One region of the Psychromonas sp. CNPT3 genome, then DNA from elsewhere that is predicted to be linked to it. Evidence: riboswitches for the same ligand, from Rfam matches in the RefSeq annotation. Region 1 holds a riboswitch; the other holds the start of a gene.

Region 1 (8,450 bases):
GATTGTCAAAGAACATCAACTGACCTTCCATGCGAATGGCAGCACCTACCAATAAAGGGGTTTTAGTTTGCACACAGGCGCGGTTGATCAACTGCCTAGCGTTCATATTATCCGTGCAATCAAGCACTAAATCGATCATGGTAAGCTCAATCAATAATTGCTCTTCATGCATCGCTTTATTAATACTGCGGATGCGTATATGCGGGTTTAGCGCCTCTAAACGGGCCTTCATCGCTAATACTTTATGCTTACCAATATCTTGGCTACTATAAGCGATTTGGCGCTGTAGATTACTCGACTCTATTACATCAAAATCAGCAATAACCAAGGTGCCCACCCCAGCGGCAGCTAAATATAATGCAGCAGGGGAGCCTAACCCTCCCATGCCAATAATAAGCACTTTACTACTCTTTAATTTTTGTTGGCCCGCGCCGCCAATATCTTTTAATAAAAGGTGGCTGCTATAACGTAACGTTTCCGGATCGCTTAACATAATGAGCTCCGCTGCATTTGCTTAAATTGTTGCACTACGTCCGCGATATCGGAGGCGCCAGTGATAGCACTGACAACCGCAACACTGCCGACGCCGGTTTGATAAACGGCCGGTGCGCGCACTAAATTGATCCCACCGATGGCAACCGTTGGCGTACCTGATAATAAATCGACATATTGTTTAAGACGCGTTAAACCTTGGGGGGCGCTCGGCATGTCTTTGGTTTGTGTAGCAAAAACATGGCCCAATGCGATATAGCTCGGATTAAACTGCTGCGCGCGTAATATCTCAGCGTAGCCGTGCGTACTGAGCCCTAAACGTAAACCGGCATCCGAAATAAGGCGAAGATCGGCACTGTCAATATCTTGCTGACCCAAATGCACCCCATAAGCACCATGTTTGATAGCCAATTGCCAATAATCATTAATAAACAACCGCGCATCGAATGATCTTGCCAAGATAATAGCTTGCTTTATCTGCTCTTCAACTTGCTCAGGCTTTTTATCTTTAATACGCAATTGCACTGTTTTAACGCCACATTTTAGGACTTTTTCAAGCCAAAATAAGGAGTCCATCACCGCATATAAACCTAAATTTAAGGTCTGACAACTTGGAAAGTCTAAATTTGATGCGCCCATTAATGTAAGCTCATCATCAATATCGCACTCGACGTTCACCCACGTTGGAAAATCTTCTTTAAGATCAGGCCACGCACGCGAATACGCACAAAAGTTTTCTTTATTAGCGTCTTTTAAATAACGATTTAAATAGGCTTTAGCAATAACAAAGGCGTCTTCTAGTACGTATTCTAAGGCTAACGCACTTGCCAGGGCACTGCCTAAAATCGCCTTTTTAGATGCCACATTTAAGACGTTTAAGACGTTTAAGACGTTTAAGCGCGCGCTACTTAATGCAATAGTGCGCGTGCCATCTGCGTAATAATCGACACAACGCCCATCCATAAAGTCTAAATCACCACCACATATGAGCACGCTTTTACAGCCTTTACTTAGTAAGGCTTGTGTACTTTCAGATAATGATTGTGGCGTAATAAGCATGTGCCCCGAAAAACTAAACACCTCTTTTGCATTAACAATTAATAAATCAAGCAGAGGCAATAGATGCGTTTTGATCAATTCATGAATGGACGCTTCTTGGCGCCCTTCTACATCAAAATCAAGCTTACTTGGCGTGTATAAAACAAACGCATTATCACCCTGTTGGGCTTTTTGATCTTGTATCTTTTTACAGACTAATTGTACTTGTTCGCGGCTTGCTAAAAAGCCTATTTTGAGCACAGCAGGTGCGTCTTTTGCGAAAATACTATCTAATTGTGCACTAAATATTTTATCCGACACTCCCTCCATTAAGACATCTTGCACATGAATGGCACTATTAACATGGCAAGGCGTAGCGCCTAATGCGATAACAGTTTGTATATCACTGTGCACACCCTCGAACATATTAACGTCTGAGTAGGTCAAACTGCATACTGTATTCTTCATATAATCTTTACCTTAAACATTACTTAACATTTATTTGTTGATATATTTGCGCGCCACTTGTCTTAAATTGTAACGCTTTATCGTGCATACCTTTCTGCGCGATTTGACTGATACTCGGATCTAATATTTTGGTTGATATTTCACCCGATTCTAACTTTTTAGTAAATTCTCGTACATCTTGTGTTATTTTCATTGAACAGAATTTAGGCCCACACATCGAGCAAAAATGAGCGACTTTACTCGACTCTTGCGGTAACGTTTCATCATGGTATAGACGGGCAGTTACGGGATCTAAGCTTAAATTAAATTGATCTTGCCAGCGAAATTCAAAGCGTGCTTTTGAAAGTGCGTTATCACGTATTTGCGTGCCAGGATGCCCCTTGGCTAAATCTGCGGCATGAGCTGCTATTTTATAGGTTATCAGCCCTATTTTAACATCGTCTTTATTGGGCAAGCCTAAATGCTCTTTTGGGGTAACATAACACAGCATCGCACAGCCATACCAAGCGATTTGAGCAGCGCCAATCGCTGAGGTGATATGATCATAAGCGGGCGCAATATCTGTCGTCAAAGGCCCTAATGTATAAAAAGGCGCTTCAAAACAATCCGTTAATTGCTTGTCCATATTTTCTTTTATCATTTGCATCGGCACATGCCCCGGACCTTCGATGATAACTTGTACATCGTACTCCCAAGCCACCTTAGTGAGCTCACCTAAAATCTCTAATTCGCTAAACTGCGCCTCATCATTGGCATCTGCAATAGAGCCAGGGCGTAGACCATCACCTAATGATAAAGCCACGTCATATTGCTGACAAATTTCACAAATTTCACGAAAATGAGCATAAACAAAGTTTTCTTCATGATAAGTCAAACACCATTTAGCCATAATTGAGCCACCTCGTGACACAATCCCCGTTAAGCGCTGCGCGGTCAGTGGGACAAAACGCAGTAATACGCCGGCATGAATAGTAAAATAATCCACACCTTGCTCTGCTTGCTCAATAAGAGTATCGCGAAAAACTTCCCAGTTTAAGTCTTCAACGACCCCTTTCACTTTTTCAAGCGCTTGATAAATAGGTACTGTGCCGATGGGCACCGGTGAGTTACGTAAGATCCATTCTCGCGTTTCATGAATGTTACGACCCGTAGACAGATCCATTACCGTATCCGCCCCCCAAAGCGTCGACCAGACTAATTTTTCCACTTCTTCTTCAATCGATGAAGACAACGCAGAATTACCAATATTAGCATTCACTTTGACTAAAAAGTTACGCCCGATTATCATCGGTTCCGTTTCCGGATGATTAATATTAGCAGGGATGATAGCGCGCCCAGCGGCGACCTCTTGACGAACAAATTCAGCGCTAATATTGCTCTGCAAATCTGCACCAAAACTATTTCCTGCATGTTGGCGGTGTAACGCTTCATTTTTAATACGCTCTCGACCTTGATTTTCACGAATAGAAATATATTCCATTTCCGGCGTAATAATACCTTGGCGCGCATAATACATTTGCGTCACGCATCGGCCTTTTTTTGCACGTAAAGGCTGAGGTAGATGTTCAAAACGTAAACTATCTAAACTGTCATCATCTAAACGTTGGCGGGCAAACTCAGAACTTGGGCCGTGCAGTGTTTGTACATCATTACGCCCGGCTATCCATGTTTCTCGTAGTCGAGGTAAGCCTTTATAAATATCAATAACAACACTTTCATCCGTATATGCACCCGAAGTATCATAAACGGGGATCCCTTCGTTCTTCTCAAAAATAGGGGTCTCTTTTGAACCGCCAATTAAAGTATCATCTTGATTAATTTGGCGCATAGCGACTTTAATGGGATGGATTTTTGCATCAATAAATATTTTTTCTGAGCGGGGATAGGCTTTTTGATTTAAACTTTTTAAGTAATCTTCAGCCGCTTTTCGTGACTCTCGGCGTGACAATTGTGTTCGTGGCGTTGTTTCTAGGGTACTTTTTAATTCTTGAGACATAGCAATCTTTACCTTATTCAGAGAGAGAAGAATGCTTGTCGAATTTTGTGTGGTAAGTATAAGTTGCACATAGGCAGTGCAACTTTGACCTGTTCCCTTCGCAGGTATTAACCCAATCAGGTTCCACGGATCCCACATATAATCTGTGATCTCAGCCCTAAGGCACTCCGACAAGAAGTGCGCAGTATAGTCTCAAGGCAGACGTACAGCAACATAAATACACATGAAATAAACGCGCAACACTTAAAAAACATTACTCATTTCTCTAAATTAAGCTTTATTTATACCGCGTTTTTTCAGTTATTATTAACAATTTATTTTATAGTTGGCTCTTGTATTTGATAAAGATCTTTTTTCATTGCTGATTTATCCGCACAATTACAGGCCTTTTTTATTCCCATAGAAGAGAGTCCCCCACAACTTCCTCGTAACCTTTTATGACTAAATATAACGCCTAAAGCCATTAAAAAAAAACAACTAATAAAAACCAAAAAACTACTGATAAATAACATATTTATCTCCTAATGATAGCAATGGATTAACCTGCATGACCCTTACAGCCTTTATGCTCAGTATGACCGTTACATTTTTTAGGAACACCTTGCGATGCATCAGTTAATAAATTCGTCTCTAAAATAGCATCATCAAGTAATTGATCGATGTTATGGCGCGTATTACCTTGTTGCACTTGAATAGATGCCTGTAATAATTTAGCCAACGTATTTTCACCAATTTTACGCACAATAACCGTTTTACATTGACGCTCAATTAATAAGTTAACCAGTAACCTCTTACCCGCACAACCCGAAACATCTAAAGCAGGGTTTTTATATACCGCTATTTTACGTTTCTGCGTATTATAAAATTCAAATATTTCTGCCTTTGAAAATCGAGGGGCGAGTTTTCCGCCTGTTAACGCGATAACATAACTCATTGCTCATATCCTTCTTTGGTTTCTAAAAATAAAGCGCCTCCAAGCACTAATGCTGACGTTATTTTTTTGCGTGATGCTTTTAATATATTGGCAAAGGTTTGCCTTGATATCTGCATCTGCAAAGCAGCATCTTGTTGTGAGAGCGCCTCCATATCGACTAAGCGCACTGCTTCTAATTCATCTTTTTGCAACACTATTTTTTTTAATTTTGATAAGGGAATACCATTGGGTTTAAAAGCTTTAAATGTAGCCCCTCGCTCAGGGCAAATATGTCGTTTTATTTTAGGTCGCAATTTTAATACCTCTTAAGGAGTGCAACTGTTATACTACGCAAGTTATTGGCATATGCCAATAACTAATTTTTAGGATACACTGATGAGTAAGCTTGAATTACAAACCCTGCTGCGCAATACTTTTAAAAATAAAGTGGACTTGAACTTAGTCGCCATTGCAAAAGAGCCTAGTCACCAGCAGTGTATGATGTGTGGCATGCAAGCACCACTGGGTTTAAAACTTAATTTTTACAGTAATAACGATAACCAAATATGGACAAAAGCAAAAGGTACGTGCCATCAACAAGGCTATCAGGGGATCTTACATGGGGGATATTTAGCTGCATTACTCGATGCGGGTATGTGCAATGCTATTTTCCATCGAGGCGTACAAGCGGTCACTGGTGATATACAAATTCGTTATTTAAATGAAGTGCCTATCAATAAAGATATTCTTATCCAAAGCCAAATAACGTCTTCATATTCTGTTTTATATAAAGTTGAAGCGAGCTTATATGTTGATGGCGTAAAAATGGCAACCGCTAAAGCGCGCTTTATGCAAAGTAATAAATAGAGACGTTTTAATCCACTACTTCTTTACTAAAATTGGTATTGATCTTATCAAGAAAAGAGGTCAACAATTGCAACTCCTGCGCCTCAAACGAACAAGTTAGACGCTCTGTTAGTTGTAAATGTAAGGCATCATGCTCATCAAATAATTTTTTACCCGATGCGGTTAAACACACCAAAATAGAACGTCTATCTGTTTTATGTGGGATGCGCGTCACTAAATTCGCTTTTACCATTTTATCAATTTGCACCGTTAACGTGCCCATGGTGATCCCTATTTTATCGGCGAGCGCTTTCATCGGCATACTACCAAATGCCCCTAAAATTTCGAGAGCATGTATTAGGCCTAACGATAACCCTTTGCCTTTAATTATTTTTAATTCCCAAGCCGATAATTTTTCATAGAACTCAATAAGGGCATGATTTAATGCTTGTGTCTGTGATTTCATTTATGCACGTTCCTATCAAATAAGGTCAATCTATCCTTCAACACGAAAAATACTCACCTCTGAAAATCAAGAGCTTACTTTATCATGGAACCTTAAGTCGCGCGCAGAGCAAATACTAAACATTCTCCAATTAGCCTTAGATAATACCAAAGGAACTAAAAAGGTGATCCGTCTTGCTTGTTGAAATTATCCCTACCTGCGTTGTGAGTTTTGAAGTGAGAACAACTATCTCCTACAACTCATGCCTTGCTAGTGTTAATTTTTCCTGCGCAATACATGGAAGCTATATTAATTCCTTTGGTATAACACACGATAATAGCGACCAAAGGTAGCGCCTTATTTTGATTTTATACCAAAAACCAAGGCTAATTTTGCTTTTTTATTTTACATATTTAAGTATCAAGGGGAGAGATGCCCTTACCTTTATTGTGCGCTGTTAACCTCAATACTAATATGCGCTAACTTCTTAAAGGGTATTAAAAGCGCTTTATAATCGCTTACGCTTAAAGGCGTCACAGAAACAATAGAAATGATAGCCGCATAATGATCGCTACTCACTTTCCAGATATGAATATCACTCACATGTTGGTGTTTCTCATTTTCAATACAATCAATAATTTCTTTCTGATAATGCGCATCAATACTTTGATCGAGTAAAATGGGCCCCGTTTGCGATAACAACCCCCATGCCCAGCGACTAATGATCAATGCGCCAACAATACCCATGATGGGATCTAAAAACTTAAAGCCTAAATATTTCCCTAACACTAAAGCGACAATGGCAAGAATAGACGTTAATGCATCCGCGAGAACGTGTATATAAGCTGCGCGTAAGTTATGATCCTGATGGTGTTCATGAACCTCTCCGTGATGATGATCGTGGTGATGGTGGTGATCGCCTTTTAATAAAAAAACACTAATAATATTAACAATTAAGCCAATAACGGCCACAAAAATCGCTTCTTCAAAACGAATAGTTTGTGGGCTAAACAGGCGCATTGCCGATTCAACGAGCATGATCACTGCCACCAATAATAATGCAATAGCACTGGTGTAACCCGCTAACACACTGACTTTACTGGGCCCAAAGGCAAACTTATTGGTTTCTTTATGTTTACGCACATAATAATAAGCAAATAAGGTGATCAAAAAAGCTGCAACGTGCGTACCCATATGCCAACCATCAGCAAGCAAAGCCATTGAACCATAAAAAGTACCCGCTACAATCTCTACAATCATTGTCAGTAACGTTAAAATTAATACGTAAAGAGTATTACGCTCTCCTCGCTTATCCTGCTGATTAAAGTCATGACTGTGTTGCCAATTTTTTAACGTTGACGTTTCGAGGTGCTTGGTCATTTTATGATCCTATTATGAATATATAGTTTGATGGGCGAACTATATGTTAATCAAACGACTTTATCTATCTAAATAAACAAAAATATCAGATCTAACATTAATGATTAATAAGCAATCAGTTAGAAAAATAACCAAATTTGCACAGATAGCATTCAATAGCAGATAATTTTTTTTTATGGATTGTCACGCGAAGAGATATTAGAACGAATGTAATAGGGGAAACTAAATTGAACTATCAGAGGGCTGATAACCAAAATTTAGGTATAAAAAAACCCCAGAGACTGACGTCGCTGGGGTTGAAGCTTAGCTAAAAAATATTATTTTTTACCTGCAGCTTTTTCTTCTTTTACTTTTTCAATAACGCCTTCGGCAATACTGCTTGGACAAGGCATGTAGTTTTTGAACTCCATAGAGAACTGACCACGACCTGATGTCATTGTACGTAAGCTACCGATATAACCAAACATTTCAGAAAGAGGTACATCAGCTTTAATACGAACACCCGATACGCCAGCTTCTTGACCTGCGATCATGCCACGACGACGACTAAGATCACCGATAACATCACCAACGTGATCATCTGGAGTAAATACATCTACAGCCATGATTGGCTCAAGAAGTTGTGCACCCGCTTTAGGGATAGACTGACGGAATGCACCACGTGCTGCAAGTTCAAATGCTACTGCAGATGAATCCACGGCGTGGAAGCCACCATCGGTAAGTACGATTTCAACGTCTAGTACTGGGAAGCCAGCTAGAACACCTGTATCCATCATGCCTTTAAAGCCTTTCTCAATCGCTGGGAAGAACTCTTTAGGTACGTTACCACCAGTAACTACTGATGTGAATACGAAACCAGTACCAGGCTCACC
Region 2 (8,450 bases), 1.4 Mb from region 1:
TTTGCGACCTCTGATTGCGATCAGTTTAAAGGATGTGAAAAAAAATACTGCGCCATTGAAAAGCAACTCAGTATTGCAACGGAAAAAGGTAATGAACGCAGAGCAGATGGACTCCTTAAAGCCTTGGGTAATGCTAAATCATATTGTACGCATCAAGGGTTAAAGGATGATGTGACGTCTAAAATAGACGCGATTAACATTAAGATCAGTACTTATGATATTAACCTTAAAAAGGCCAGAGAATACGAAAGAGAGGATAAAGTACGTAAGTATCAATATAAAATTAAAGAAGCCAAAATCAAACGTCAGTATCTACAAAATACATTATCAAACCTCGAATAAATTGCTTGAATTCTTATTAACAAACTTAGCGTTACTTGTATGGAAAATAAAGATAAGGCTCTAATATATTCAATCAGAGCCTTATCTTTATATTAAGATTTTTTAAGTTTACCTACAATATAAAGCAGGCGTTTAGTGAGCGCGTTACATTTTAAGTGCCTTTGTTATTTTTACGCGAGGCAATTAAGGAATGTATAAAGGCAAGTGCAATAAATCCGGCTCCAATGAGGCCGGTAAGAATTTCGGGTACATGAATGAATGTTTTCAAAAACATGATGATAGCAAGGGCAATAACCGCATAGAATGCACCATGTTGTAAGTATTGATATTCTTCTAAAACATTATTTTCAACAAACATGATCGTTAAAGAACGTACGAACATCGCGCCAATACCAAGCCCCGTGGCAATAATTAATAAGTTAGTTGTGATAGCAAAGGCGCCAATGACGCCATCAAAACTAAAGGATGCATCGAGAAGCTCTAAGTAGAGAAACATACCTAAACTGCTTTTGGCAACAACGACTGTGCCATTACATGAGGCGCGCCGATCTTCTCTTTTTTCCATTTGCGCCGAGATTTTATGGATCAATGTAAATGCAACGATACCACTGGCACCAGAGGCGATAAATGAATATTGATCCGCATCGGGTAAGTAGAGCCCTGCTATCAAAAGAATACCTAAAACGGTAAAAATAGGCGCTGAAAACTTCAATTTACCAATATGTAAAAGAGGGCGTTCAATAATACCTATCCAATGTTCTGTTTTATCTTCATTTAAAAAGAAATCTAAACCCACCAATAAGAGAAAGGATCCACCAAACCCCATCAAAGAGATATGCGCACTCTGCATTAAAACTTGGTACTGGGAAGGGGAGTTGATAGCGATGAGTATGGCAGACCAAGGCGAGACGCCTGCGACGACAGAGACGACAGCAACAGGGAATATCACGCGCATGCCAAAAACAGAAATTAAAATTCCCCAAGTAAGAAAGCGTTTTCGCCATAACGCATCCATCTTTTTAAGTACCGTGGCGTTAACGACCGCATTATCAAAAGAAAGAGAAATTTCGAGGACAGATAATACAAAAATAAGAAAGAGCGCTTCAAAACCACCGATCAAATATCCAAGTAAAGCGCCTATGAATGTGACTAAAAAACTACCTCTAAAAAACCGTAAGTTACGCATTGATAAGACCTTCTCTTTTTAATTGTTCTCAAAAATATAGGTATTGAATATATCAATTCAGAACGCAGGGCTCAATAACAAAAATCAAATTTTTATCGAGGTGGTGCCGTGTTGGTGTTGAGATTAATGTCATAAAAATGATTCGGTTTATTCTAAAGGGAGGGAGAGGCTTATAGGATAATTTTTAGAGACGTTATCAATAAGCCAATTATATTTATTTTCGAATGAGTTTATTTATGATATTTCTTGTGTTTCTTTATATCTAAAGCACGAGGTTATATGATCGTTAACCATGCCAACCGCTTGCATATAAGCATAACAAATAGTCGGACCAACAAATTTTAAACCTTTCTCTTTAAGACCAATGCTCATTTTTTTAGAGACCTCTGACATGGAGGGGACATCTTCAATGCAAGTCCATTGATTATTAATGGCCTTACCCCCGACAAAGGACCAAATGTAGCGATCGAAGCTACCGTACTCTTGTTGAATCTCTAAAAAACGTTTTGCATTTTCGATACAAGCATTAATTTTCATCTTATTTCTAACTATTTCTGCATTATGACGTAAAATTTCGACTTTTTTTGTACCGTAGAGTGCGATTTTATTCACATCAAAGTTGTCAAAAGCTTTTAAGTAACCCTCGCGTTTTTTGAGAATAGTTAGCCAGCTTAAGCCCGATTGAGCGCCCTCAAGAATAAGCATCTCAAACAACATACGGTCGTCATGTATGGGAACTCCCCATTCTTCATCGTGATAATGTATTTCTAAAGAGGAGGTATTTGCCCAGTCACATCGTTTCATTAAATATAATTTCCTTAGCGCTTAATTCGATAGCGTCACTTAAAAGGTCACGGATAAACTCTCGTCATTATCTATCATCTTTTAAGTATCTAATATAAGTCTTTAATGAGCAGGTTATGGAATTAACCTTCAATTTAATGCTCATGCTTACGTTATGTGTATCTTACTGCTTTTTGAAGAGTTAAAAGTCGATAGGCTCTTACTTTTAAATTATATTTTTTTTATTTTAATGAGAAAAAGTGACACTGTAAGTTATTTTATATAGCATCATTTATTCATTGTTAAAAACAAACCCAAGAGTACAATGTAAGCTTATTCCTTTGCGTATTTGTTCTTAATATGTGTTGCTTATCTCATCACGAAATTTTATAACAAAAAAAACTCCCTGTGTATCATGTTTTTATATGATGCATTTTTATTAATAAATACTTGGCCTAAATACGAAAACACTTACCTGTTTATCTACTTTAGTTCATTAAATCGTGCCCCAATATACCTTTGTTTTAAGATGAAAATTAGGATCATAACCTGTACAGGTATAAATGATCTTAGCGGAGAGAATAGGTATCAGTCACATTATAATTTGTTTTAGGACGTAGTTTATGGCAAAAAAGTTACATTTTATGACCTCTATTTTTTACCATCCCGCTGTTAATTTTAGTAGTCGTGTTTCGACCCTGTTTTTTTTGATTTTTGGCGCAGGTTGGTTAACAGATCATCTCATGTTCTCTGTGATAGCTGCCTCTGCGATACCTGCTGCCTTAATTAGTGGCATTGACCAACCCAATAAGGATTGTTGTAAACACCTGCTTATATTGTCATTGGCTTGGGGGCTTGCCATATTAAGCAGTTACACCTTAATGCGATCAGACCTTCCTATTTGGCTCGTTTTCTTTCTTTGCGGTTTTGTATTTTCATTAGGGGCATTAAATGGTGAGTTTTGGAATCGTTTAGGATCGTCTTGTTTATTTATATTAGTGATGGTCTTTTTTCTTTTTTCAAAGCAAAGTCCAACATATCAATACGCCTTGTTAGTGCTTGGTCCCGCATTATTTAGCCTTTTAAGCTGGTTATGGTTTTCAATTTGGCGACATATCGTATTACGATCTGCCCTAAGTACGATCTATGTCGCGTTAGCCGATTATATCTATTTACGCCAATGTGCATTATTGGGTGAGTCGTTGATTAAAATAAAGTTAAATAAACAAAAACATCTGTTAGTGGGGTTGATCTCACAGGCATTTCAATCCTCATCATTAACTAAAAAAGAAGATCCTGCATTAATCAAATCATTATATGTGGCCAATGAGATGTTTGAGTTGGCACTTACAGGTCATTCGATGCATCCAGATTTACACAAAAAATTTAAAGATCCTATTTGTAGCACACTACTTGTAAATTGGAGTGATGCTTTGCAACAACGATTACGATCGCTTGCTATCGCCGTAAAATATAAAAGAACACCTTCGTCACAGACTCCTATTATTGAAGCCGCCCAGCGCCTAGTGCATCAAGTTGTTGTGCCAGAGTATATTCATTTACAATTTTGGGGACGAAGTATTTTACTGCTTAGCAAGTTAGTGGATATCAATGAACCCCGCTATCTTTGCGCTAAAGATATTGAAGTTTCATCACAATCATGGCACTGGCCAACATGGGATCTTAACCTTTTAAAATATGCCGGGCGTATTGCATTGATGTTGGCACTGGGTGCAGATATTGCACAATATTTTGAATTATTGCGTCCAGATTGGGTTGTTTTATGTATTTTAATGGTAATAAAATCGGATTTTTTAGCAACGCGTAGCCGTATTTTTGAGCGCTGTCTGGGCACTTTGTATGGTTTAGCATTTGCCGTTATTTGGATTGAACTCGGCGTGAGTGATCCTGTTTTGATTGTGCTGATGATTGTTTTATTACCCATTTCATTCTTTCTTTATATGATCAATTATATGTTTTTTATGGCGGGGATCAGTGCATTTATTGTATTAGTGTTTGAATTGATATTGCACCAAGGCTTATCTTTTGTATTGCCTCGTTTACTCGATACCCTTATAGGGGCGAGTATTGTTTATCTTGGCTATAGCCTATTATGGCCACAATGGAGAGGCAAAGAAATTCATCATAAAAGCATCGAATCGATTCAAGCAGTGGGGGGTATTTTAGCGTTTACTTTTAATTCATTACGGCGTGATGCTGCGCAAGAGGTTGATAAAAAAGAATTAACGCAGGTTAGACGCAATATGTTTATGAGCGAGCATGCCTGGGAGCTGGTGTTAAAGGAAATGCAGCAAGAGCCCGTGCACACGCATATGCAAAGTGACTATTATGAGCAATTATTACAATTACATCGGCAATTAGTACATTATTTAACGGTACTGAGTGTTCTCATCAGAGAAGGTGCTCGCTATAAAAAATTAGGGATATTTCAACAAGAAGTACAACAGGCGGTTGATGCTTTAATTGTGCTTCTTCGCACTAAAAAAGAGACCGAGTTTCCTTCTTTTAGTCAGGATCATGATAGGTATTATGACGCGGAAAGTATGGATCAAAATGGTGTTCGTTCGTTGTTGTTTTTATCTGTCAGCACTTTAAAAAAAATGCATGAAATAAGTTTAAAGCACTTATGCCCTAATATTATTAAAGAGTGACATTAAAATAAAAGGCATAAGTGTTTGATGCTTGTTAAAACGGGCTTTCTTTCTGTTAAGAGTTAGCCATAAAGGTTCCGATAACGAAAAACACCATCCCTATTAATTGTATAAAGAAAGGTTTTTTAGCCACTGGCCAGTGCACAACAGTAAAAATAAACGTAACCGGCATTAAAAATAGACACAAGAGGCCCCAAACCAGACTCATTTTAAAGGCTTGGATCACAAGTAGTATTCCACCAATAATACATATAATGAAGCCAATGCTCATTATTATTTCTGCCATGTTACTTCCTCATTTAGACGTAGTTTAAAAGCGCGGATCATCTTTACAAGGAAGACTATTAGGCTCTGCTACTATTTTTACATTGGGGCAGTTTTCAATAAAATAGAGAGCTTCATCTTGCGAGTTCATTTGTGTGCAATATTGACGATCATCACACGTAAATTGAACGTTATCTTTCTTTAAAAAATGCTCTACTTTACCTTTTAATTGAGTGACCAAATCATTGACGCCTGACTTTTCTTCTGTGGGGTAGAACTTCCAAAGAGTGGTGGCCAGGAGGATCAAAAAGATAAGTTTTTTCATAAGTTGCTCGTGCCTGTAAGTGTATGAAACTTGACCGTATATATTACATCATATATTTATCTTTGGAAGTGTAAATTTAGAGTATGTGCTCGTGTTAGCCTGAGCATTAAAAATAGTCAATAAAATCATAATGCTACTGTTTTGTGGTGAAAACACTTTGCGGGAAATGGCCATCATAGCGTTTGTTTTCGGTGCCTGTTGGGTGTTTGTAAACAAAGTGGCGGAAGGAAATTATGCCTGTTCTATGCGCTTAATATCGCCCTTATTTATCAAACAAATACACTTTTTATATTGTTATGCTTTAAAAATAAGCGATAAAAACATCAGTGTGTTGTGGGTTGCTCTTTTAATATAATTTGTTATTATGCGCTTCGATAGTCGGGGGGCCCAAAAGGCTGAGATCGTAGAAACGAGACCCGTTGAACCTGATCCAATTAATATTGGCGGAGGGAACTATGCATCTTGTTAGATCTCTTGGGTGTTTACCTTGATTTTTACCTGCATGCCTTAAGTTCCTTGTGTCAACACAAGGCGCTCTTATGATAAATACAACGTCCCCCAGAAAACATTCCCTCATTCCGATTGTACTTACCATTGCTGGCTCTGATAGTGGAGGTGGTGCGGGTATTCAAGCTGATATTAAAAGTATTTCTGCAACAGGTAGCTATGCGTGCTCAGTGATCACGGCTATCACGGCGCAAAACACACTGGGCGTGACAGCAATATTTCCTATCCCGCTTGAGCATATTGAAAAACAATTAGATGCTGTTTTTAGTGACTTAAATATAATCGCCGTCAAAGTGGGCATGTTAGCGGATAGTGATATTATTGCGCTGGTGGCGCGGAAAATAAAGCAATATAGACCTATTTTCGTGGTTGTTGATCCTGTGATGGTTGCCAGCAGTGGTGATTTATTATTAAAAAAATCGGCTATTAATACACTTAAAACACAATTATTACCGCTTGCAGACATAGTCACCCCCAATTTACCAGAGGCTGCCGCCTTACTTAATATCTCTTATGATCCCGCTATTGATGCGATGCAAGCCATGATCCCCGCGCTCAGCCAATTAGATACCTCTGCAGTACTTCTGAAAGGCGGGCATAACACCTCAAATACAAGCAGTGATGATATTCTCATCATCAACAACGACACTAAGATTTTTCGCGCACCGCGAACCCATACTAAAAATACACACGGGACAGGTTGCACCTTATCATCGGCGATTGCCTCTTATTTAGCGCAAGGCGATAGCTTAGAAAAAGCGGTGCAAAATGCTAAAGATTATGTCTCATTGGCGATAGCGCATGCGGATAAATTAGACATTGGTAAGGGAAGCGGGCCAGTACATCATTTTTTTAATTTACCCTTGTCAGAGCTTTAATCATGTCGATAAAAATACAGGGCAGTCGGCCAATTAATATCAATATTAGTGATGGATATTTACGTTATTACAAAAGTGACAATGCCACGTTGTCGGGATTGAATATGTGTATTCCCGCTCAATCGTGGACATGTCTTCTGGGGAAAAGTGGCTGTGGTAAGAGCTCTTTACTGCGCTATATCGCGGGCCTACTTGAAAAAACAGTGCATTGGCAAGGACAATTACAAACGGATCCCGAGTGTCAGTTAGACAATGAAGTGGCGTATATGGCGCAGCAAGATCTATTGATGCCTTGGTTATCTGTTTTAGATAATGTGCTCCTTAGTACTCAGTTTTTAAAAACATCCAAAAAAGAGCAAAAAATCCGCGCATTATCTTTATTAGAGAGCGTTGGGCTTGCGCATCAAGAGGCGTTATTTCCGCAGCAACTCTCTGGCGGTATGCGCCAACGCGTCGCATTAGCACGCACCTTAATGCAAGATAAACCCATTGTTTTAATGGATGAGCCTTTTTCATCTCTTGATGCAGTGACACGATACCGATTACAAAATCTTGCCATAAAATTATTAAAAGATAAAACCGTTTTACTGATAACCCATGATCCGCAAGAAGCGATCCGTTTAGCTGACAAGCTTTATATTATGCAGGGTCGTCCGGCTTTTGTGACCGCTTTAGATGTTCCCTCATCAAAGACGCCGCGTCTATTTGATGCGCAGTGCGCAACCTTGCAGCAACAAATTATGATCTGTTTAGAGAATGATAATGAATAATATATCTGCACCACCTCAAGGCGTTAAAAGATCAAGAAATATGTTTGCCGCTGCCTTTCGTTTTTTGATAAGTGCCTTGGTGATCTTATCGATATGGCAAGCTGCGGTACTCTTTTTTGCCTTACCCAATTTTATTTTACCAAGCCCGTTGGCGGTGTTTGAGCGCTTATGTTTTCGTTATGACGTTTTACTGAGACATGCGTGGATAACGTTTATCGAGATCGTGCTCGGGTTAGGCTTAGGTTTGTCTATGGGGATGTTATTTGCCCTGCAAATGTTGTTATTTAAGCCTTTAAAACGTTGGCTGATGCCAATATTAATTGCCAGTCAGGCGTTTCCTGTTTTTGCTATCGCCCCCATTTTGATGCTTTGGTTGGGGTATGGCATCGCCTCTAAAGTGGTGATGGCCGCCTTAATTATTTTTTTCCCTATCTGCACCTGTTGTTATGACGGACTACGTAATACCCCGCAAGGTTATTTAGATCTGGTAAAAACCATGGGCGCCAGTAAATGGCAAGTATTACGTTATATCCAGTTACCCGCATCACTGCCGACACTTGCATCCGGTATTCGTGTGGCGGTGGTGATAGCACCTATCGGCGCTGTTGCAGGAGAGTGGGTTGGCTCGAGTGAAGGCTTGGGGTATCTCATGTTACAGGCAAATGCGCGCATGCTTATTGATGAAATGTTTGCTGCGCTATTTATTTTATCGGCTTTGTCAGT

The links. Region 1 has a riboswitch for thiamine pyrophosphate ahead of thiC (phosphomethylpyrimidine synthase ThiC). Riboswitches for the same ligand answer to the same signal wherever they lie in the genome.
Region 2: it holds a riboswitch for thiamine pyrophosphate, as region 1 does, so the genes downstream of both, thiD (bifunctional hydroxymethylpyrimidine kinase/phosphomethylpyrimidine kinase) here and thiC (phosphomethylpyrimidine synthase ThiC) in region 1, are expected to answer to the same signal.

What each region holds. Positions count from the first base shown of each region.
Region 1 covers NC_020802.1:2,657,529-2,665,978, forward strand. The annotation lists gene PCNPT3_RS11720 (HesA/MoeB/ThiF family protein) at 1-493, opposite strand, end outside; gene thiE (thiamine phosphate synthase) at 487-1,998, opposite strand; gene thiC (phosphomethylpyrimidine synthase ThiC) at 2,018-3,994, opposite strand; TPP riboswitch at 4,071-4,174, opposite strand; gene nqrM ((Na+)-NQR maturation NqrM) at 4,309-4,506, opposite strand; gene PCNPT3_RS11740 (NifB/NifX family molybdenum-iron cluster-binding protein) at 4,533-4,928, opposite strand; gene PCNPT3_RS11745 (DUF134 domain-containing protein) at 4,925-5,221, opposite strand; gene PCNPT3_RS11750 (PaaI family thioesterase) at 5,304-5,774, shown strand; gene PCNPT3_RS11755 (MarR family winged helix-turn-helix transcriptional regulator) at 5,782-6,219, opposite strand; gene dmeF (CDF family Co(II)/Ni(II) efflux transporter DmeF) at 6,643-7,578, opposite strand; gene fusA (elongation factor G) at 7,896-8,450, opposite strand, start outside.
Region 2 covers NC_020802.1:1,307,131-1,315,580, forward strand. The annotation lists gene PCNPT3_RS05760 (DUF1090 domain-containing protein) at 1-342, shown strand, start outside; gene PCNPT3_RS05765 (DUF475 domain-containing protein) at 494-1,528, opposite strand; gene PCNPT3_RS05770 (DNA-3-methyladenine glycosylase I) at 1,763-2,332, opposite strand; gene PCNPT3_RS05775 (FUSC family protein) at 2,935-4,983, shown strand; gene PCNPT3_RS05780 (hypothetical protein) at 5,039-5,269, opposite strand; gene PCNPT3_RS05785 (hypothetical protein) at 5,294-5,572, opposite strand; TPP riboswitch at 5,942-6,041, shown strand; gene thiD (bifunctional hydroxymethylpyrimidine kinase/phosphomethylpyrimidine kinase) at 6,112-6,957, shown strand; gene PCNPT3_RS05800 (ABC transporter ATP-binding protein) at 6,960-7,727, shown strand; gene PCNPT3_RS05805 (ABC transporter permease) at 7,768-8,450, shown strand, end outside.